Regions from separate parts of the Arthrobacter sp. SDR-2R genome, predicted to be linked through region 4. Evidence: riboswitches for the same ligand, from Rfam matches in the RefSeq annotation. Region 4 holds a riboswitch; each other region holds the start of a gene.
What was found. Region 4 has a riboswitch for S-adenosylmethionine ahead of metX (homoserine O-acetyltransferase MetX). Riboswitches for the same ligand answer to the same signal wherever they lie in the genome.

Region 1 (5,308 bases), 1.9 Mb from region 4:
TAGGGGTTGCCCCAGGACAGGAAGGCCAAAGCGAATGCTGCCGTGGTGCAGGCAACCACCACCCACGTGTGGCGCGACAGCCACGCTGTGATGCTGCGCCGATGGTAGCCCGCAACCAGCCCAAGCACGAAAAGCACCTGCCACACCAGCAGCGGGAAGGAGTCCTCGAACTGCGAGGGCAGGATCCGGAACCTGGTCATGGCACCTGCCGCATACACGGCAACCGACACCGCCCCGACCCAGATGGCCTTCCCGCGGTTCAGCGCCGCGAGGATCAGCGGGCTGACCAGCAACAGCACCACATAGAGCCCCATGACATTGAACTGCCAGGGACCGAACTGCAGCAGCACGATGGCCGGAAGCACCTGGGGCGGGACGGGGAACTGGAACAGCGATGCCATGCCCGAATAGAGGTCGTAGGTCCGGCCGGCCCCGTTGTGCCCGGCGCCACCGGTCCCCTGGTCCACGAACGTGGTCAGGGCCTCGGTGTGGAAGAACGGGAGCAGGGACAGAAGGAAGACGCCGATCAGCACGGCCAGCGCCGTCAGGTAGAGCTTGCCGGCGCGGCGGGTCGTGAGGTCGACCACCTGCCCGAAGTCCTCCCTGGCCTTGGGCCCGTACACCATGCCCACCACCAGTCCGGAGAACAGGACGAACAGTTCCGCACCCGACACGAAGCCCACGGCCTCCTGGGTGAGCAGCTGGAACAGCGATGCCATGCCCAGGTGGTTCACCACCACAAAGACGATGGCCATCCCGCGCAGCAGATCGATGCGCGAGTCCCTGGCGGAGGGATCCTGGTAGCCCCAGGCCGTGGCTGCGTTGATCCGGCGGGGTATCTGCCACAGGGCCACCAGGAGGATGGCCATGGCGGCGGCAACAGTCCAGGCGGCAGCCCCGGAGAGCGTGTTGGCCCGGACGTAGGTGCTCCCGGATGCCACGTCGGTGACCGGCCCGGTGACCATTGGCGATGCCTTCAGCCTGTCCAGGGCCGCTTTGGCGATGCCCGGCTGTCCCGTGAGCAGCCAGCTGATGCTTGCCACGCCGGTATCCCTGGTGCTGGTGCGCTCGTCCCAGACAACGGCGGCAGTCCGGGCAAAAGCGGGGGAAGTGGCAGTTCCCACCACCTGGTCCCACCAGCCTGCCTTGATGTCCGTTTCCTGCGCGCCGCCGGACGCGGGGCTGTAGAAAGCAGAGGTCTGGAGGAGGAACGGCTTGTTGCGCCCCTCGGAATAGGTGCCGTAGAAGTTTTCGCCGCCGGAGGATGTCAGCATGTCCTGGAGCTCGCCGGCCCTCGGCTCGGAGTTGACGGCGGGGCCGCCGGCCGTGTCGTCGTGATAGGCGGCCAGCCCCACCCAGTCCACTGCGTCGTCACCCGGGTAGTACGGGGCGTAGGCGCTGTCGCTTGAGTTCCAGGCCCCGTCGCCGTTCGTGTCCAGGAGGGAAAAGCCTTCGGTTCCGGGCTGCGGGGCATCCCGGTTGCGGTCAAAGGGGTAGTCCTTGCCCAGGTAAGGCGCCCACACCAAGGTGGCCCGGCCGCCGTCGTACTTCTTGAACGCTGCCGCCACAGCCCTGAAGGCCTGCCGGTACGCGGCGGGCTGCTGGCCCCAGGCCACCCAGCTTGCATTCATGTCCGGGGCGAACCGGATCAGCAACTGCCCCTTGAACCCGGACGTAAGGTCGCGCACCTGCGCTGCGAATGCTTCCGCTTCCGCGGTGCCGAGCTGGTCCAGGGGCACTGACGGCTTCACCGTGAGCAGGGCGTGGGCGCCTAGGGACGCGGCCTGCTGAAGGAAGCCGTCAAGGTCGTTCCGTTCCGAATCGCGGTAGGGGATGGTGATGTCGTGGCCGAAGACGGCCGGACTGGCACCAAGCCGGCCGCTGAAACCTGCGGCGGTGTCCTCGCCCCACTCGAGCACCGCGCCCAGCCAGGGCTTTCCCTTCTCCGGCGCAACGTCCGCCGCATGCGCCGGCGCAGCCGCCAGCAGGGCCAGGAGGCTGACGAGGGCCGCGGCCAGGAACGCCCCGATGGACGGCCGGAGGGTCCCCCGGATGGCGGCCTGGTGGCGCGATGTGTTTGCCCGCATGCTGACAGGACCCCCGGTGCTCATTGCTGTGACGACGGGGCGGCGCCCCGGTAAGAACTTTATCGGCCCCGCGGCCCCGGGCGGCACGTGGCGGGCCGCCCACCTGCGGCGATGTCCGCCGTCGCGCTTTCCTTCAACCCCGCGCCTCCCTTCAGCGCTGCTCAATTACGGAACATGACGACGGCGGCGGTGCGGCTTGGCGCGGCAGATGTTACGTTTTTGGGGAGTAATGAGTACCGGTGTGAAGCCCTGACTGGCCGGTCGGCAACCCTCCCTTTCGCGGCGGGGTGCCTCAGGTGAATACTCGGCATATCGACCGATTCGAGCTGCAAGCGTGAAAGAAGGAGATCCGTCGTGTCTGACGCACCTGCCCCTGACGAAAAATTGTCCTACCGCCTGATCACCGGCCCGGATGACCGTTCATTCTGCGAGCGGATCTCCACGGCCCTGGCCGACGGCTATGTGCTGCACGGCAGCCCGGCAGCCACCTTCAACGGCACCAGCGTGATCGTGGCGCAGGCAGTGGTCCTTCCGGCGGCAATCGCCTCGGCCGATGCCGCGGTTGCCACCGCAGTGGATGAACTGGACGCCGAATTTGAAGGCGAGTTCGACGGCGAGGGCCACGCATGAGCTACGCGGGAGACCTCACGCCCCAGGAAGCATGGGAGAAGCTGGAACAGGGCGCCATCCTGGTGGACGTCCGCACCGAGGGCGAATGGGCCCACATCGGCATTCCGGACACCAAGGCCACGGACAACGACCCCCTCTTCATCCAGTGGACCTTCCCCGGCGGCATCCCCAACCCCGACTTCATCAACGACCTCAGCCAGCAGGCGCCCGAGGACCGTTCAACCGAACTGGTGTTCCTGTGCCGCTCCGGCCAGCGGTCCATCGCGGCAGCCATCGCGGCCACCCGGGCCGGCTTCACCTCCTACAACGTGCTGGAGGGCTTTGAAGGCGAGCCGGACCGCTATGGCGAACGCACCGTCAACGGCTGGAAAAACCGCGGCCTTCCCACCAACCTCGGAAAGAACTAAGTGACCTTCAACCAAGACGCCCCCGGCTGGAACCCCGACACCCAGGCTGTCCGTGGCGGGCTGGACCGCACCAACTTCCAGGAAACGTCCGAGGCCATTTTCCTGAACTCCGGCTTCGTCTACGAATCCGCGGCAGCAGCTGAACGCGCCTTCACCGGCGAGGACGAACGCTTTGTCTACTCCCGCTACGGCAACCCGTCCGTGGCCACCTTCCAGGAGCGGCTCCGGCTGCTGGAAGGCACCGAAGCCTGCTTCGCGACGGCGTCGGGCATGTCCGCGGTGTTCACCGCGCTTGGTGCCCTGCTGGCTGCCGGCGACCGGGTGGTGGCCGCCCGGTCGCTGTTCGGTTCGTGCTTCGTGATTTTGAACGAGATCCTTCCCCGGTGGGGCGTGGAGACCGTCTTCGTGGACGGGCCGGACCTGGACCAGTGGCGCGAGGCCCTCTCCAAGCCCACCACCGCCGTCTTCTTCGAATCCCCGTCCAACCCGATGCAGGAGATCGTGGACATCGCCGCGGTCAGCGAACTTGCGCATGCCGCCGGCGCCAAGGTGGTGGCGGACAACGTCTTCGCCACTCCCCTGCTGCAGCGCTGCGGTGACCTGGGCGCCGACGTCATCGTCTACTCCGGCACCAAGCACATCGACGGCCAGGGCAGGGTCATGGGCGGCGCCATCCTGGGCACCAAGGAGTTCATCGACGGTCCCGTGAAACAGCTCATGCGCCACACCGGGCCCGCACTCTCGGCGTTCAACGCCTGGGTCCTGACCAAGGGCCTGGAGACCATGAGCCTGCGCGTGAACCATTCCTCCGCCACGGCGCTCCGGCTCGCAGAGTGGCTGGAAGAACAGCCCGCCGTGAGCTGGGTGAAGTACCCGCTGCTCAAGTCCCACCCGCAGTACGACCTGGCGGCACGGCAGATGAGCGCCGGCGGTACGGTCCTTACGCTTGAGCTGGCTCCCTCCGGCGGGCGCTCCGGCAAGGAAGCGGCCTTCGCACTGCTGGACGGGCTGCGCATCATCGACATCTCCAACAACCTTGGTGATTCGAAGTCCCTGATCACGCACCCCGCCACCACCACGCACCGCGCCATGGGGCCGGAAGGGCGCGCCGCCATTGGGCTCAGTGACGGCGTGGTGCGGCTCTCGGTGGGGCTCGAGGACCCGGAGGACCTCCTCCGCGACCTGGAACAGGCCCTCAAGCAGATCTAGCCGCGCGGGAAGCCGTAGTTCCTCTGGGTCCGGGCGACGCGCTTCCTCACTCTCGATGCGCAGATTCCCTGGCGCGCACCAAATATGGGCCGCGAGGAGGAATCTGCGCGTCGGGAATGGATATGCGCGTCGAAGGTCAGCTCTGGCGGACCCGCAGCAGTTCGGGCGTGCCCTCCACGTCAGCAAGGTCCAGGGCATCCCGCATGGTCACGTTGACGGCCTGCCGCACCACGGCGCCGAACCCCATGTCCTCCGGGGGCGGTCCCGCCAGCGCCTTGTCCCGGGCGCGGCGCTGTTCGGCGGCTCCCGTTCCGCGGGCGATGATGTCCTCCACCCCCTGCCGTGCCAGTGCCAGCTCCCCCTGTTCGGACAGGACGGGAGCCAGGTAATCCACCAGGGACCGGACCACGTCCGCGGCCGGTGCGGGCCGGAAATTCCCAAAATCCAGGAGTTCACCGCTCAGCCCGGCGCTGCTGGCCTGCCACGAGGCCATCCGGAGGAGGACGGTGGGAACCGGCGCAGGATCCACGTCGGCCTGCCATTCCCTGCTGGCGGATTCCACCAGCGCCCGAACCAGCACGGCAATGAGCGCTGCATCCTCGGCACGAAGGCAGACGTCCGCCACGCGAACCTCGACGGTGGGGTGGTTGCGGGACAGCCGGGCGTCGAAGTACAGCATGCCCTCATCGAGCATGACGCCGCTTTCCAGCAGCCGCGTCACCACGCGCCGGTAGGCAGGGTACGTCCCGTAAATACCGGCCGGGCCCGCCGTGGGCCACCGGTTCCAGGCCTGGGTGCGGTAGCTTTCAAACCCGGTTGGAACGCCGTTCCAGAAGGGCGAATTGGCGCTCAGGGCCGTCAGCACTGCCAGCTTGTCGCGGATCCGGTCCAGGACCGCCACGCCCTCTTCGGGCGATTCGATGAACGTGTGCACATGGAAGCCGCAGGTCAGCTGCTCCTGGGCGGTGAGGCCGA
Region 2 (5,308 bases), 1.3 Mb from region 4:
CAGGTGGAGGACATCGGCACCACGGCCAAGACCATGCCGGATTTCCCGCAGCTGTGGGCCGGCATGCTGGCCCAGGGAGAAGGGTCCGCCGCCGGACCGGAAGGGCGCGGCAGTGGCGCGGAGCACTGATTCCTGGGACGAATCGGACGTTCGGATCCGTCCCAGCAAGAAGGGCTCCCGGCCGCGCACCAAAGACCGCCCCAGCCACGACGACGCCGTGACCGGACGGATCATCACGGTGGACCGCGGGCGGTACACCGCGGTAGTGGACGAGGACTCGGAGAATGAGCGCGTTGTCATTGCCGCGCGCGCCCGGGAACTTCGGCGCTCGCCCGTTGTGGCAGGCGACTTCGTCTCGCTCGTGGGGGACGTGTCCGGCGCGCCGGACACGCTGGCCCGGCTGGTGAAGATCCAGGACCGCCACACCCTCCTGCGCCGCAGCGCCGACGACACCGACCCCGTGGAGCGCGCGGTGGTGGCCAACGCCGACCAACTGGTGATCGTGGTGGCTGCCGCCAACCCGGAACCCCGCACGGGGTTCATCGACCGCGCGCTCGTGGCCGCATACGACGCCGGAATCGAACCCATCCTGCTGGTCACCAAGGCCGACGTCAAAGACCCCGCGGACCTGCTTTCCAACTACACGCACCTGGACTTCCCGGTGATCATCAGCAAGACGGCGGATGCGCAGGCGTCGGGAATCGATGCCCGGTCCGATGACGGGCTCTCGGCGCGGCTGGACAGCGCCGCAGTGGCGGCGCTGCGGGACCATCTCGATGGCAAGGTCACCGTTATGCTGGGGCACTCCGGCGTCGGCAAGTCCACCATGGTGAACGCCCTGACCGGCGCCGAGCGGGCCACCGGCGGCGTGAATGCCGTGACCGGGCGCGGCCGCCACACGTCGTCGTCGGCCCTTGCCTTGCGGTTGGCGGACGCGCCTCCCGGCAGCTGGATCATCGATACCCCCGGCATCCGTTCCTTTGGCCTGGCGCACGTGGACCCTGACCGCATCCTGCGCTCCTTCCCGGACCTCTCCCCCGGCATCGAGAACTGCGAACGGGGCTGCAAGCACACCGCAACCGCAGTGAACTGCGGCCTCGACGACTGGGTGGCAGGCGGACACGCAGGTCCCACCGGCGCGGCCCGGCTGGCCTCGCTGCGGCGCCTGCTTGGTACGGACCCGAGGATGGAAGCACAGGAAACCAAGGAGCTCGGCAGCGTCAACTGACGCGTTCTCCCGGCAGAACCGTCCACAGACGGTAGTTTGGAACCATGATCCAACCCGCTTCGAGCTACAACGATGACCTGCGCCTGGCCCATGTCCTGGCCGACTCCGTGGATGACCAGACCATGAGCCGCTTCAAGGCCCTGGACCTCCACGTTGAGACCAAGCCGGACCTGACGCCGGTCACCGACGCGGACAAGGCCGCCGAGGAAGCCATCCGGGGCCAGCTCTCCCGTTCACGCCCCCGCGACGCCGTCCTGGGCGAGGAATTCGGCAGCACCGGCCACGGTTCCCGGCGCTGGATCATCGACCCCATTGACGGAACCAAGAACTTTGTCCGCGGCGTTCCCGTATGGGCCACGCTGATCGCCCTCGTGGATGAGGGCGAACCGGTGGTGGGCGTCGTCAGCGCCCCGGCCCTGGGCAAGCGCTGGTGGGCGGCGAAAGGCATGGGCGCGTACATGGGCAGGTCCCTTGCCGCCGCCACCCGCCTCCGCGTGTCCAACGTGTCGAAGCTTTCCGACGCCTCCCTCTCCTACTCCAGCCTGGGCGGGTGGAAGGAACGCGGAAACCTTGACGAGTTCCTCGGCCTTACCGAGGACGTTTGGCGGACCCGGGCCTACGGGGATTTCTGGTCGTATTGCATGGTGGCCGAGGGCTCCGTGGACATCGCCTGCGAACCCGAGCTGAACCTCTATGACATGGCTGCCCTGGTGCCGATCGTGGTGGAGGCCGGCGGCCGGTTCACATCCCTGGAAGGCGAGGACGGCCCGTTCGGCGGGAACGCCCTGGCCACGAACTCAATCCTGCACTCGGAGGTCCTGCACCGATTGAACCCGTACCTGGACGATCTGCTGTAACTCACGCGCTTTCCACGTTTGAACGAATAATGCGACGCCGGACACCTCCCAAGGCAGGTGCCCGGCGTCGTTTATTCGGGGGCGCGTAACAAAGCCCTTAACAATTGCCGCGGCTTCAGTCCTGGCCGCCCCATGTCCTACGCTTTTATGCAGGTCACGAGTGCCAGCGCAAAACCCCGGTTTGCTGGCCGGCAACCCTCCATTCGCGGTGGGGTGCCCCGGGTGACGACCAGGCCGGTCCGGAGCGGATGCGGCAAGCGCGGATTCCACTATGCCGGAGTCCTGTACCAAGTGAGGTCTCTGTGACAACTGCCACCGTCTCCCCCCAGCCCGTCATTGCCGAAGCTGCCGTCCCCCATGCACGCCACGCCGCAGCCGGCCGGCCGCTCGCTGCCGTCACCGGCGCCGAAATCCAGGCGCCCCTGATTTCGGGCGGCCACGTGCGGTACGCCAACCTCGATTACGGCGCCTCCGCCCCGGCACTGTCCGTAGTGTCCGCTTACCTGAATGAGATCCTCCCCTACTACGCCAGCGTCCACCGCGGGGCAGGATACGCATCCCAGATCAGCACCTCCGTGTACGAGAACGCGCGCAGCATCGTCAGGGATTTCGTGGGCGGCCGCCCGGATGATTCGGTCATCTTCACCCGCAACACGACGGATTCGCTGAACCTGCTGGCCGGCTGCCTTCCCGTGACCGATGGCCGCCACGACGGCGAAGTGCTGTACCTGGACATCGAACACCACGCCAATCTCCTGCCGTGGCAGGGCGTCCCGCACCGCAGCATCGTCGCCGCCGACACCATCACCGGCACCCTTGAAGCCGTACGTGCCGAGCTTGGACAGGGCGGTGTCAGCCTGGTCGCGGTCACCGGGGCCTCCAACGTGACCGGCGAAATCCTCCCCATCCGGGCGCTGGCCGCGCTGGCCCACGAACATGGCGCACGGATCGTGGTGGATGCGGCCCAGCTCGCGCCGCACCGCCGCATAGACATCAGCGCGGATGACGTCGACTACCTCGCCTTCTCCGGCCACAAGCTGTACGCGCCCTTCGGCGCCGGCGTCCTGGTGGGACGCCCGGACTGGCTGGACGCCGGCGTCCCGCACCTCGCCGGGGGCGGCGCCGTCAAGGAAGCCAGGCTCGACGGCGTCAGCTGGGCCACCGGCCCGGCCCGCCATGAGGGGGGCTCGCCGAACGTCCTGGGGGCCGCCACGCTGGCCCGCGCCACCCAGGTCATTGCCGGCCTGGACCAGGAACGCTGGCACGCCCACGAGTCCGCCATCCGCTCCTTCCTGGTGGAGGGACTCCAGCGGATCGACGGCGTCACGGTTCACCAGATCTTCAAGGACACCAACCCCGAAACGGACACCATCGGGGTGGTCAACTTCTCCGTCGAGGGATACGACGCAGGACTGGTGGCTGCGTACCTTTCGGCAGAGCATGGCGTGGGCCTGCGTGACGGGCGCTTCTGCGCCCATCCCCTGCTGAAGCGCCTGGGCCTGCCGTCCGGTTCCCTCCGCGCCAGCTTCGGCGTCGGTTCGCGCCTGGAAGATGCCGAGCGCCTGCTGGCCGGCATCCAGGCGCTCCGGAGCAACGGGCTGGGCTGGGACTACGTGGTGGACGCAGGCCGCTGGGTCCCTGCCAACGACACCCGCACCTACCCGCACTGGGCGCCCAACACCCCTGGAACAGCCGGCGCAGCGCCCTGCATCGACGACTGACGCCGGAGACCGGCCACTCCTGTTTCAGCCGGCTGACCGTGCGTCAGGGGAATGCGGTAAATTCGAAAGGTACCGCAGGACGTCAGCTGAAGGAGGCCACGCGTGGTTCGGGGTGGCCCCAAGCTTGATCACGGGCGGCGCAGGGAACTGGGCCAGAGCTTCCAGGACGGCGGCAGGCACTACCAGCGCGTCCGGCCCGGCTACCCTGAGGAGTCAGCCCGGTGGCTGGTGCCCGCCGACGCCCATGAAGCCCTCGACGTTGGTGCCGGTACCGGAAAGTTCACCGCGCTGCTGCTGGACATGGGGCTGGACGTCACGGCCGTGGACCCCTCGGCGGACATGCTCGCCCAGCTCACGGAACACTACCCGGCTGCCACGGCGATGCCGGGGACTGCCGAGGCGACAGGCCTGCCCGACGCCAGCTTCGACGTCGTCACCGTAGCCCAGGCGTGGCACTGGTGCGACGCCCTGGCGGCAAGCACCGAACTGGCCCGCGTGCTGCGCCCGCACGGAACCCTCGGCCTGGTGTGGAACCAGCTGGACACCTCAGTGCCCTGGGTGCACCGGCTCTCCCGGATCATGCACGCAGGCGACGTCTACCGGCCGGGGCACAAGCCCGTCATCGGCCCGGAGTTCCAGGGGCTCGAAGGGCATGTCACCCACTGGCAGGACACAGTGGACACCACGGACCTGATGGAACTCACTAAATCCCGCAGCTACTACCTCCGGGCCGGCGAGTCAACGCGGGCCAAGGTCCTGGCCAACCTGGACTGGTACCTGCACGAACACCTTGCCTACACCCCTGACCAGGAAATCGACCTTCCCTACCTCACCCTGGCTTGGCGGGCCGTCAAGGCATGACGGCGCATCCCGTATGGCGCCTGCAGAGCCGGTAGGCTTGGATTCGTGAAGACCAGCGCGCCCTCCTCCTCGATCGAGGATTACGTCAAGGTCATTTATTCCTTTACCGAATGGCAGGACAAGCCCATCACGTCCTCCCAGCTCGCACAGCGGCTGGGGGTGGCAAATTCCTCGGTTTCGGAAATGGTCCGCAAACTCAAGGACCAGGGCCTGGTGGACCACAAGCCCTACAGCGCCGTCACGCTGACCGAGGCCGGCCTGCGGCTGGCGCTGTCCATGGTCCGGCGCCACCGGCTGATCGAGACATACCTTGTCCAGCGGCTCGGATACAGCTGGGACGAAGTCCACGATGAGGCTGAACAACTCGAACACGCCGTATCGGACACGTTCATCGAACGGGTCGCCGCCAAGCTCGGGGACCCGAAGCGTGACCCGCACGGCGATCCAATCCCCACGGCGGACGGGCAGGTGCTGATGCCGCGCGCGCACCTCCTCGCCGAGCTGGACCAGGGACATACCGGCAGGATCACCCGGATCAGCGACGACAACCCGGAACTGCTGCGCTACCTGGCCGCCCAGGCCATCGACCTTGATGCGGACGTCGAGGTGGTGGGACGGCGGCCTTTCGGCGGAGCCCTGGT
Region 3 (5,308 bases), 890 kb from region 4:
GCAGCTACGGCCGCCGCGCCCAGCAGCAGGAGGCCGCAGCCCGCGAGCAGTCCCTGGAGCACCGCCGTCCCTGTGTTCGCCAGCGGTGCTGGCGGCCGCTGCCCCGGCGGGGTCACGGCGTCGTCAATGCCTGCAGCGGTGACCCCAATGCCCAAGGTCAGCGACGTGTCCGGTGGATCCTGCGAACCCGCGGGCCGGTAAAGGATGAAGCGGAGGTAAGGTGAGGGGCCGCCGCGCAGATCCCGCAAGGGAACCAGCACGTCCTGACGGTGTTCGGCCAGCGTCACCGGCGCTATGCGCGGCGTGGAACCGATGGGACAGCGCAAATCCCCGCCCAGGCCGCTGCTTCCCTGCCAGGCGACGTCGCATTCGTCCACGGAAACCAGGTAGGTCCCTGTGCCGGCAAGCCCACCGTCCGCAGTCACCTGCAGCGTCGACTCACCGCTGGGTTGGTCCACCGAAATGCCAATCTGCCAACTGAAGGACTCCCCTGCTTGAAGCGCAGGAAGGGCCAATGGATACATCGACGAAGAAAGGGACAGGAAGCCTGCCGCTCCTGTCTCCGGAACCGGAACCAATGGTTCGTCAGCCACCGCTGCGCCGGGCGCAGCGGTGGCCAGCAAAACTGCGATAACCCCCGCGGCTCTTGCGACGCGCCTGAAGCTGGCTCCCGCCATGTCATTTACGACCTTACTGTTGTGGTTTCGCCGGGGGTTCGTCGTCGACCTCCGCCTGGCCAGTTGCACCGTGTCTCGGCCAGTAGGCCCATGTCACCAGCACGGTCACAGCGAGCGTTGCTGCACCCAGGAACTCCGGCCCCCGTGAAGCCATGACCCAAGCTCCTAAGCCGGGAACGGTGATCAGCACCTTCTGCGCCGTGGCCACCTCGTAGGGCAACGGGTCATCCGAAGTGTTAGCGTCGCCGCGAAGCCTTAGCGACGCTGTGGCCCCCTCCACACTGGGCGGGTCAACTGCCACCACGCGGTGGGTCACCAGGGCGGTCGCCGCATCCCGGCGGACCGACACGACGTCGCCCGGGACGAGATCCTTGGCGGTGACCTGCACGGTCAGGGACAGCGCACCGACTGGATAGAGCGGCTCCATCGATCCCGTACGGAAAACGACGAAGGACGCTTTGAAGAAAAGGCCGAGGACCAGGGAGAGGATGCATGCCAGTCCCAGCAGGGCAACGACGGAAAGCAATACCTCCCTGAACCCCCGGGCCACGCTTCCCACCCCCGGCGGGAGCCGGGTTCCGGACGGCACGGCCGCCGCCCGGAACCCGGACTCACGCCTGGCGGACATCCGAAGCACGGGTGGCGGCTACGACTGGCCTACGGTGCTGCTGAAGGTCCACAAGGGGGTGGTCCGCAATCCCTGAAGATCAACGCTTGCATTCGAAGGGAGCGTCATTGCGAAGCAAAGACTCACAGGTGTGCCCGCAGCTGCGTCCGTAGCTCCGGCCGGAAGGTTGATCGGAGTGTCCGAACGGGTGTTCAGGGTCGAGCCAACAGGAACAAGATCAGTTCCATTGGAGGAGAAGTTGGTGGCGTTGCAAAGGTCCTTGTCCACCTCCTTTTTCAGCTGGTACCGAAGAGCACCGTACAGCGCTGCAGAGTTGGTGGCTGAATCAGTTCCGTCGAGCCGGGCAGCCCCCGTCAGCGTGGCCACCAATGATTGGGACTTGTCGGAAGCCCGCAACTGCATCGGGGCGTAGACCGTCGACCCCGGCACGAGATCGTCAGCATTGACGCTGAATGTCAGGGCTCCACCGGGAGCAGTCGGCTCGTCAGCCCAAACCGCCTCGCTTGAAGTACCGGACCACGTGTTCTGCTGCATGTGGTAGACCTTGGTACCCGGGCCGCCGCCGTTCCCGCTCTGGCCGAAGACCCACTCGTTGTCCGTCCACGCAGCGAGAGTGAAGGCTGCGCCGATCCCCAAGACAAGGCCGCCGGCAAGAATAGCGCGGACTTTATTAGCCTTTTGCGAGCGCGGCTTAGCGCTGGTTGATTCAACCATGATTTCCCCCAAATTAGAATTAAACCCCGAACGGTAGGAACCGGGACACTGGTATGGGGGATTATCGGCATTTCCCCCAAAAGACCGATGTTTCTACATCATCATTACTTACTAATTAAAGTCAAGTCGGTGTATTAAATGTTATCAACTGTCGCTTTCTCCGGCGGAATCGTGCGGACGCGCTCCGACGGACGCTGCCGCGCCACATTATGAAACCGAGTTGCCCCGCCGCCACGCTGTCGCTTTAGGTGGGAGTGAACCATCCGGAGCGGCCGAGAGACCTGGCTCAATGACGCCGCAGCAACCACGTCCCGGCAGACTCCTGCCGGCCGAAGGTGCTACTGCCAGGACCGATGGAAAGGAAGATTCCAGCATGTCCCAGAACACCGACCATATCCGCGTGACCCACGCCGGTTCATTGCCCCGCACCCCTGAACTCATTGCGGCCAACGCCGCCAAGGAAGCCGACGGCATCACGCCGGAATTCCTGGAACTCCTCGAAGCCTCCGTAGTGGACGTGGTGCAGCGCCAGAAGGACCTTGGCATCGACATCCCCAACGACGGCGAGTACGGGCACACCATGTCCAGCTCGGTGGATTACGGGGCGTGGTGGAATTACTCCTTCGCCCGGCTCGGGGGCCTTGAGCCAACCACCGTGGACCGCTGGGCCGAGTCCGGCGTCCGCCGCTCGTCCCCCGGCAACGTTGTCCTGACCTCGTTCCCGGACCGGCGCGACCGGCAGGCCTTCAACGAGGCCTACAGCGATCCCGCATCCGGCATCCTCACCCACCGCAGGAGCGTTGCCCAGCCCAAGATCGCCGGACCGCTGACGTACACGGGCCAGGACCTGGTGGCCTCGGACATCCGGAACTTGAGGACCGGGCTCGCCGCCGCAGGCCTCACGGATGGCTTCGTGGCCTCCCTCTCCCCTGGCTCATGCGCGCGGGTAGCCAACGAGTACTACAAGAGCGACGAGGAACTCGTCTACGCCTGCGCTGATGCCATGCGGGAGGAATACAAGGCCATCATCGAGGCCGGCCTTACGGTGCAGCTCGATGATCCGTCCCTGGCCGAAAGCTGGGACCAGATCAATCCCGAGCCGTCCCTGGACGATTACCTGAAGTTCATCCAGCTGCGCGTCGAAGCGACCAACTGGGCGCTGCGCGGCCTGCCGCAGGAACAGATCCGGCTGCACGTGTGCTGGGGATCCTGGCACGGCCCACACACCACGGACATCCCGTTCGCCGACATCATCGGCTCTGTGCTTCAGGTCAACGCCGGCGCCTATTCCTTTGAAGCGGCAAACGTCCGCCACGAACACGAATGGCGGGTGTGGGAGGACACAAAGCTCCCCGAGGGCAAGGTGATCATCCCGGGCGTTGTTTCGCATGCCACCAATGTGGTGGAGCACCCGGACCTGGTGGCGGACCGGATCGTCCGCTTTGCGGACCTCGTGGGCCGCGGGAACGTCATTGCCTCCACCGACTGTGGCCTGGGCGGCAGGGTGCACCCGCAGATCGCCTTCGCCAAGCTGGAGGCACTGGGTGAGGGTGCCCGCCGCGCCTCGAAGCGCCTCTTCTAGCCGCTCCCGCACCGACGCGCCGGCTGTGCCTTCCATCACCGGAAGGGGCGGCCGGCGTTTCGCTTGCCTGGGCTTGCTAAACTGGAGTAGGCCGACCAGGAGTTGGTCCACCCCAATCAACCGCCACTGATGTGCCGTGCCGCCGTGCGCCCATGTCCGTGGCGGCAGCAACGCCAATCCCCGCAGGAGATCCAGCACTTCATGACAGCCCTGGCACCCGAAACATTCCACGAACAGCTCATGAGCCGCCGCTACGAACCCAGCGTTGCCGCCGTCAACGAACTGTGTGATTCCCTGCAAGAGGCCAAGCCCGGAACCGTGGTGCCCTACGTGGACCCCATGCACGACGTGGAGGAATGCCGCATCATCAGCCTGTTCTCCAACATCGGCGAGGTGGATCCGTCCGGGTTCATCACCCCCGGCGACCAGGACGCTGTTACCCGCATGCTGGGGATCCAGTGGAAGCTTGGCCTGCGCCCGGAGTTCGTCATGCCGTGGAACGTCCACCCTTGGCACGTCCCGGGCGAAGCCAACGGCAAGTTCACTCCGGACCAGATCCAGTCAGGCCTGAAGCCCCTGCTGAAGTTCCTGGCCCTGGTCCCCCGCGCCTCGGTGATCGTGGCGCATGGCACCGAAGCCAACCGCCTGGCCAACCTGCTGTTGAAGACCGAGGTGCCCCTCCTCTGGCGCCGCGGCCTGAAGACCTACAAGGTCCGCTCGCTGAGCGGCCGCGCCTTCGCCGGTTCCCCGGCCCGCCAGGAGGAGTACCTGGAGGACATGCGCACTGCCTATGCAGACGCCATGGCCCGCACGGGTATTGCCAAACCTTAAGACCTGCGCCGCTCAGCCTGTGGCATCGGACTCGGTAAACGAAATTCCCGGTGCCGATTCGTCTTCGGCTTCAACCCAGGTGGTGAAGTCGGCGTACGACATCCACGAGTAGTAGTCACAGAACCTGAGACGCGATTTCTCCTGCTTTCCCACGCTTCGCGCAGCTCCTCCTTTCCTCCCCTGGCCCTTCGATTCTTTTAACCGAAATGAGGGACGGCGCATTCCAGGCCGGATACGACGGCGGGCGGTCACCTTCTCATTGAAAGGTGACCGCCCGCCGTCGTTCCCAGCCCGAACCCCTCCCTGGCAATCTGCACCAGGAAACAGTGCGGGCGTGGGCCCAGGGAGTTATTCGCCCTCGATGGCTGCCTTTGCCGTGGGGTCGGAATCGTTCAGGAACTTCTCGATCCGCTCCGGCTCTTCAGCCTCGCCGATGGCCGACGAGGCCCGGCCCAGGGAGTAGAGGGCCCGCAGGAACCCGCGGTTTGGCTCATGCTCCCAGGGGATGGGCCCCACGCCGCGCCAGCCGTTGCGGCGCAGCGCATCCAGTCCGCGGTGGTAACCCACCCGGGCATAGGCGTAGGAGTCGATGGTGCGGCCTTCCGTCCACGCCTCCTCAGCCAGGACGGCCCACAGGAGCGAGGACGTTGGGTGCTTCGCCACCAGGTCCAGGGCCTCCTGGCCGGCCTCAAGCTGCGCGTTCACCTCGGTTTCGGCAGGCAGGAGAGTGGGCTCCGGCCCCATCAGGTTCCGGCGGAACTCGTCCGACATCTAGAAGGTCTTTCCGGCCGAACCGAGCTGCTTGGTGGCTTCCACCACGCGGGCCGCCAGGCCGGCTTCGGCGGAGGCGCCCCAGACGCGGGGGTCGTAGGTCTT
Region 4 (5,308 bases):
ATCCACTCCGCCACCAAATACCTGGGCGGCCACGGCTCCGCAATAGCGGGCGTGATCGTGGATTCCGGCAAATTCGACTTCGGCAAGGACCCTGAACGGTTCCCCGGCTTCAACACCCCGGACCCCACCTACAACGGCCTGGTCTACGCCCGCGACCTAGGCGCCGACGGTGCGCTGGGTGCCAACCTCTCCTACATCCTCAAGGCCCGCGTCCAGCTGCTGCGCGACCTTGGCTCGGCGGTTTCCCCCTTCAACGCCTTCCTGATCTCCCAGGGCCTGGAGACGCTGAGCCTGCGGGTGGAACGCCACGTTGCCAACGCCACTGAAGTGGCGCGCTGGCTGGAAGGAAGGGACGACGTCGAATCCGTCGCCTACGCCGGGCTGCCCTCCAGCCCCTGGTACGAGCGTGGCCGCAAGTACGGGCCCAAGGGAACGGGCGCCGTCGTGGCCTTCAACCTTGCCGGCGGAGCGGAGGCGGGCAAGCGCTTCGTCGACGCCCTGGAGCTGCATTCCCACGTGGCCAACATCGGCGACGTCCGCTCCCTGGTCATCCACCCGGCGTCGACCACCCACAGCCAGCTCTCGCCGGAGCAGCAAGCGGTGGCCGGGGTGAATCCGGGACTGGTCCGGCTCTCTGTTGGCCTGGAGCACATCGACGACATCCTGGCCGACCTGGAAGCGGGTTTCCGCGCTGCCAAAGGCGCCCAGAGCTAAAAGCGCGCCAGGGCTGACGCCGGGAGGGCCGGCAAGCGGGGAAGTCACAACCAGTCACACTCTTGGCCTGGAGCGGGGGGTGTTTCGTACACTCGAACCAGGTCATGAGTGCCAGTGACAGCCCCGGCTTGCTGGCCGGCAACCCTCCATCCGCGGTGGGGTGCCCCGGGTGAGGACCTGGCCTGCCGGTCAGACGACGGCAGGCAAGCGCGTAGAAGAGGTCTTGCCATGACGATTACCGTCGCCCGAACCACCATCCCCGAACACGGAATTGTCCGCTACGCCTCCATCGGAGGGCTGGAACTTGAAGCCGGGGGATACCTCCCGGACGTCACGCTGGCCTACGAAACCTGGGGCACGCTCAACGCCGACGCCAGCAACGCCATCCTGATCGAGCACGCCCTGACCGGCAGCACCCACGTGACCCGCGGCGACACGGACGAAGAAGGCTGGTGGGAACAATTGGCCGGTCCCGGCGCTCCCGTGGACACGGACAAGTTCTTCGTGGTGTCCGTCAACATCGTGGGCGGCTGCTACGGGTCCACGGGCCCGTCGTCGGCCGCCCCGGACGGAGCCCCCTGGGGCTCCCGCTTCCCCCTGGTCACCCTGCGGGACAGCACGGTGGCAGAGGCCCGGCTGGCTGACCAGCTGGGCATCAGCAGCTGGTTCGCTGTCCTGGGCGGATCCATGGGCGGCGCCCGCGCCCTTGAATGGGCAGTGACCTACCCGGAGAGGGTGCAGCGCTGCGCCGTCATCTCCGTGGGTGCCGCGAGCACGGCGGAACAGATCGCCTTCGCGCAGGCCCAGACCCTGGCCATCCGGCAGGACCCACACTTCAACGGCGGCGACTACTACGGCGGCCCCTGCCCGGAAGCCGGGCTGGCACTTGCCCGGCGCATTGCCCACATCACCTACCGGTCCGCGGCTGAACTGGAAGGCCGCTTCGGCCGGGAACCCCAGGCGCCGGAGTCGCCCCTGAAGGGTGAGGCTCTGGCCGCCCGCGGCCGCTACCAGGTGGAAAGCTACCTGGACCACCAGGGCAGCAAGCTCGTGAAGCGCTTCGACGCCAACAGCTATATCGCCCTCACCGAGGCGCTGATGAGCCATGACATCTGCCGGGGCCGCGGAACCCTGGCCGAAACCCTGGCCAGGTCCACCGCCAGGTTCTTCGTGGCCGCCGTGGATTCGGACCGGCTGTATTTCCCGTCGCAGTCCCGTGAGCTGGCCCAGGCCCTGCCGGGGGACGTGGACGTGCACGTCATCCAGGCGCCGATCGGGCACGACGGGTTCCTGACCGAGATCGGGCAGCTGGGCAGCCAGCTCCGGAGCAGCTTCCTGGCCTAGCGCCGCGCATGTGCATTCCTGCAGATGCCTTCTGCACTAATCGGCGTTGAGGTTGCACCGCAGGCAGACCATACTCAATCGAATCCGGTGCGTTCGTGGTGTGCATCACACCCGGCCGCCATTGATTGGTCCCCGTGGTGTCGACGACGACGCCGAAGGAGTTCGCATGAGTACGGAAAGCTCCGCCGCAAGGCGCACAGAGGAAACCGACGTCAAGGCTTCAGGCCTTAAGAAAGTGGTTACGGCCTCCATGGCCGGAACCGTTGTTGAGTGGTACGAGTTCTTCCTCTACGCCTCGGCTGCCACCCTGGTGTTCGGAAAGGCCTTCTTCCCCAACGCCGGCACAGAACTGGATGGCATCATCGCCGCCTTCCTCACTTATGCCGTCGGTTTCGTGGCGCGCCCCATCGGCGGCATCGTCTTTGGCCACTTCGGCGACAAGTTCGGACGCAAGAAGCTGCTGCAGCTGAGCATCATCCTGGTAGGCGTCTCCACCTTCCTCATGGGCTGCCTGCCCACGTTCCAGCAGATCGGCTACTGGGCTCCCGCACTGCTGGTGGTCCTCCGGTTCGCCCAGGGCTTCGCCGTTGGCGGCGAGTGGGGCGGCGCCGTCCTCCTCGTGGCCGAACACAGCCCCAGCAAATCCCGCGGTTTCTGGGCCAGCTGGCCACAGTCGGCAGTGCCGCTGGGAAACCTGCTTGCCACCGCCGTCTTGTTCACCCTGTCCTCCACGTTGACCCAGGACGCCTTCCTGGGGTGGGGCTGGCGCGTAGCGTTCTGGCTGTCCGCGGTGATCGTCCTGATCGGTTACTACATCCGCACCAAGGTCAATGACGCACCGATCTTCCTCGAAGCCCGCAAAGAGGTCGAAGCCGGCCACAAGGGCTACGGCGTCGCTGAGGTATTCCGGCGCTACCCCCGCGGCGTCTTCACCGCCATGGGCCTGCGCCTGGCGGAAAACATCCTGTACTACCTCGTGGTCACGTTCTCCATCACCTACCTGAAAACCGTGGTCCAGGCCGACACCACCCGCATCCTCCTCCTGCTGCTCCTTGCCCACGCCCTGCACTTCGCAGTCGTGCCCATGGTCGGCAAGCTGTCGGACCGGTTTGGCCGCAGGCCCGTCTACATGGCCGGCGCCATCATGGGGGCCACCTGGGGCTTCTTCGCCTTCCCCATGATGGACACCAAGAACGATGCCATCATCCTGGCCGCCATCATGATCGGCCTGGTGTTCCACGCCTTCATGTACGCCGGGCAGCCTGCCATCATGGCGGAAATGTTCCCCACCCGGATGCGCTACTCCGGGGTGTCCCTGGGCTACCAGGTGACGTCGATCGTGGCAGGATCCCTGGCCCCGATCATCGCCGCCTCGCTCCTGGGCGCCTACAAGTCCTCCGTCCCCGTGGCGGTCTACCTGCTGATCGCCTGCGCCATTACCGCCGTCGCGGTCTACTTCCTGAAGGAAACCCGCGGCATCTCGCTGCACGACGTGGACGCCGCCGACGCCCAGGGCACCGCCGACCTCCTTGCCGCCCGCAAGAAGTAGCAGGATCCGTGAAAGCCGCCGTCCTGTACTCCACCGTTCCCGCCGCCCCCACCACGGGGGCCGGCAACGGGAAGCAGACCTACTCCGAGGCCGCTCCGCTGCTGGTGCAGGAACTGGAGCAGCCGGAGCCCCGCGCCGGTGAGCTTGGTGTTGCCATCACCTACTCCAGCCTCTGCCACTCGGACCTCTCGGTGGTGGACGGTTCCCGCGTCCGGCCGCTGCCCATGGCCTTGGGCCACGAGGCGGTGGGTCGGGTGGTGTCCGTGGGGGCCGGCGTGTCCGACGTGGCCGTGGGCGACCATGTGGTGCTGGTCTTCGTGCCGAGCTGTGGCGGGTGCCGTGCATGCCTGGCCGGCCGGCCGGCCCTCTGCCACCGTGCAGCAGAGGTCAATGGCTCCGGCGACCTGCTGCACGGGCCGGCACTGCTGCGGACTCCGGCAGGGGAACGGATCAACCACCACCTTGGCGTCTCGGCCTTCGCCGATTACGCAGTGGTGGCAAGGGAATCGGTGGTGGTGATCGACGACGACGTCCCGGACACGGTTGCCGCGATGTTTGGTTGCGCCGTGCTCACCGGAATGGGTGCAGTGTTGAATACCGCGGCTGTAAGTCCGGGGCAGTCCGTAGCGGTGTTCGGCCTCGGAGCCGTGGGCCTGTCAGCCGTCATGGCAGCGCGCCTCGCCGGAGCCGCCGACGTCATTGCCATCGATCCAAACCAAGGCAAGCACCAGCTGGCCCGCGACGCCGGCGCCACATCGGTGGGAACGCCGGAGGACGCGGCACGGCTGATCGCGGAAGCGTCCGGGGACGGTGTGGACGTTGCCATTGAAGCAGTGGGATCAGCAGGCGTTATCGCCTCCTGCCTGGAGCAGGTGACGCGGGGAGGCGCCGTGGTGTCGGTGGGCCTGCCCCATCCGTCCGCCCAGTTGACGGTGCCGGCCCTGCAGTTTGCCGGGGCGGGAAAACGGCTGCTGGGCTCTTACATGGGGGATGCCGTGCCGGCGCGCGACATTCCGCAGTACCTGGCGTTCTGGCGCGAAGGCAGGCTGCCGGTTGAGCTGCTGCACACTGACACCCGGCCGCTCAGCGAGATCAATGAGGGCCTGGACGCGCTGGCATCCGGGCAGGTGGTAAGGCGGCTGTTCCAGGCCTGACTTGTTCGGGGGGCCTGGGTCCGCAAGAACCGCGCCTACCCCGCCAGCACCCCGGAGCGCTCCTTCATTTCCGCCTTGAGTGCCGCAATCACCGCCTGGACCGGTGCGGACCGGAGCGACTCCGGGCGGGCAACGGCCCAGATGGGGAGCTGGCGCTCAAAGTCGGCCGCCAGGACGGGCACGAAGTCCCCGCAGCCCGCCACCATGAAGTTGGGCAGCAGCCCAATGCCCGCACCCTGCCGTACCGCCTCCACCTGGGCGAACACGCTGGTGGCCTGGAAGCTCGTCCTGGGCAGCGGAAGCTGCGAGGACCAGCGCGGCCCCAGCTCCGCCACCTGGAGTGCGGACTCGACGTAGGACACAAACGCGTGCTGCCCCACGTCGTCGAGCGTTTCCGGCAGGCCATGCCGGGCGGCATACGCTGAGCTTGCGTAGAGGCGCAGGTAGTAGTTGCTCAGGAAGATTGTCTGCGCGGTGGTGACGTCCGCCCGGCCCACCACGATCTCCAGGTCCACGCCCGACCGGTTCTGGCTGACTTTCCGGGTGG

Region 1: it holds a riboswitch for S-adenosylmethionine, as region 4 does, so the genes downstream of both, AC3ANU_RS03785 (DUF1737 domain-containing protein) here and metX (homoserine O-acetyltransferase MetX) in region 4, are expected to answer to the same signal.
Region 2: it holds a riboswitch for S-adenosylmethionine, as region 4 does, so the genes downstream of both, AC3ANU_RS09765 (aminotransferase class V-fold PLP-dependent enzyme) here and metX (homoserine O-acetyltransferase MetX) in region 4, are expected to answer to the same signal.
Region 3: it holds a riboswitch for S-adenosylmethionine, as region 4 does, so the genes downstream of both, AC3ANU_RS19850 (cobalamin-independent methionine synthase II family protein) here and metX (homoserine O-acetyltransferase MetX) in region 4, are expected to answer to the same signal.

What each region holds. Positions count from the first base shown of each region.
Region 1 is NZ_CM173231.1:818,791-824,098, reverse strand. Features, by position in the region: gene opgC (OpgC domain-containing protein) at 1-2,087, opposite strand, end outside; SAM riboswitch class IV at 2,313-2,428, shown strand; gene AC3ANU_RS03785 (DUF1737 domain-containing protein) at 2,442-2,717, shown strand; gene AC3ANU_RS03780 (rhodanese-like domain-containing protein) at 2,714-3,124, shown strand; gene AC3ANU_RS03775 (O-succinylhomoserine sulfhydrylase) at 3,125-4,333, shown strand; gene AC3ANU_RS03770 (glutamate--cysteine ligase 2) at 4,470-5,308, opposite strand, start outside.
Region 2 is NZ_CM173231.1:2,095,974-2,101,281, reverse strand. Features, by position in the region: gene aroA (3-phosphoshikimate 1-carboxyvinyltransferase) at 1-129, shown strand, start outside; gene rsgA (ribosome small subunit-dependent GTPase A) at 113-1,228, shown strand; gene hisN (histidinol-phosphatase) at 1,273-2,085, shown strand; SAM riboswitch class IV at 2,238-2,351, shown strand; gene AC3ANU_RS09765 (aminotransferase class V-fold PLP-dependent enzyme) at 2,388-3,806, shown strand; gene AC3ANU_RS09760 (class I SAM-dependent methyltransferase) at 3,909-4,667, shown strand; gene AC3ANU_RS09755 (metal-dependent transcriptional regulator) at 4,713-5,308, shown strand, end outside.
Region 3 is NZ_CM173231.1:4,310,002-4,315,309, forward strand. Features, by position in the region: gene AC3ANU_RS19835 (hypothetical protein) at 1-458, opposite strand, end outside; gene AC3ANU_RS19840 (S24/S26 family peptidase) at 691-1,305, opposite strand; gene AC3ANU_RS19845 (SipW-dependent-type signal peptide-containing protein) at 1,324-2,019, opposite strand; SAM riboswitch class I at 2,276-2,379, shown strand; gene AC3ANU_RS19850 (cobalamin-independent methionine synthase II family protein) at 2,393-3,601, shown strand; gene AC3ANU_RS19855 (uracil-DNA glycosylase family protein) at 3,803-4,432, shown strand; gene AC3ANU_RS19860 (hypothetical protein) at 4,445-4,585, opposite strand; gene AC3ANU_RS19865 (DUF3151 domain-containing protein) at 4,781-5,203, opposite strand; gene fbaA (class II fructose-bisphosphate aldolase) at 5,204-5,308, opposite strand, start outside.
Region 4 is NZ_CM173231.1:3,417,755-3,423,062, reverse strand. Features, by position in the region: gene AC3ANU_RS15850 (bifunctional o-acetylhomoserine/o-acetylserine sulfhydrylase) at 1-714, shown strand, start outside; SAM riboswitch class IV at 815-930, shown strand; gene metX (homoserine O-acetyltransferase MetX) at 943-2,058, shown strand; gene AC3ANU_RS15840 (MFS transporter) at 2,225-3,607, shown strand; gene AC3ANU_RS15835 (zinc-binding dehydrogenase) at 3,616-4,761, shown strand; gene AC3ANU_RS15830 (LysR family transcriptional regulator) at 4,797-5,308, opposite strand, start outside.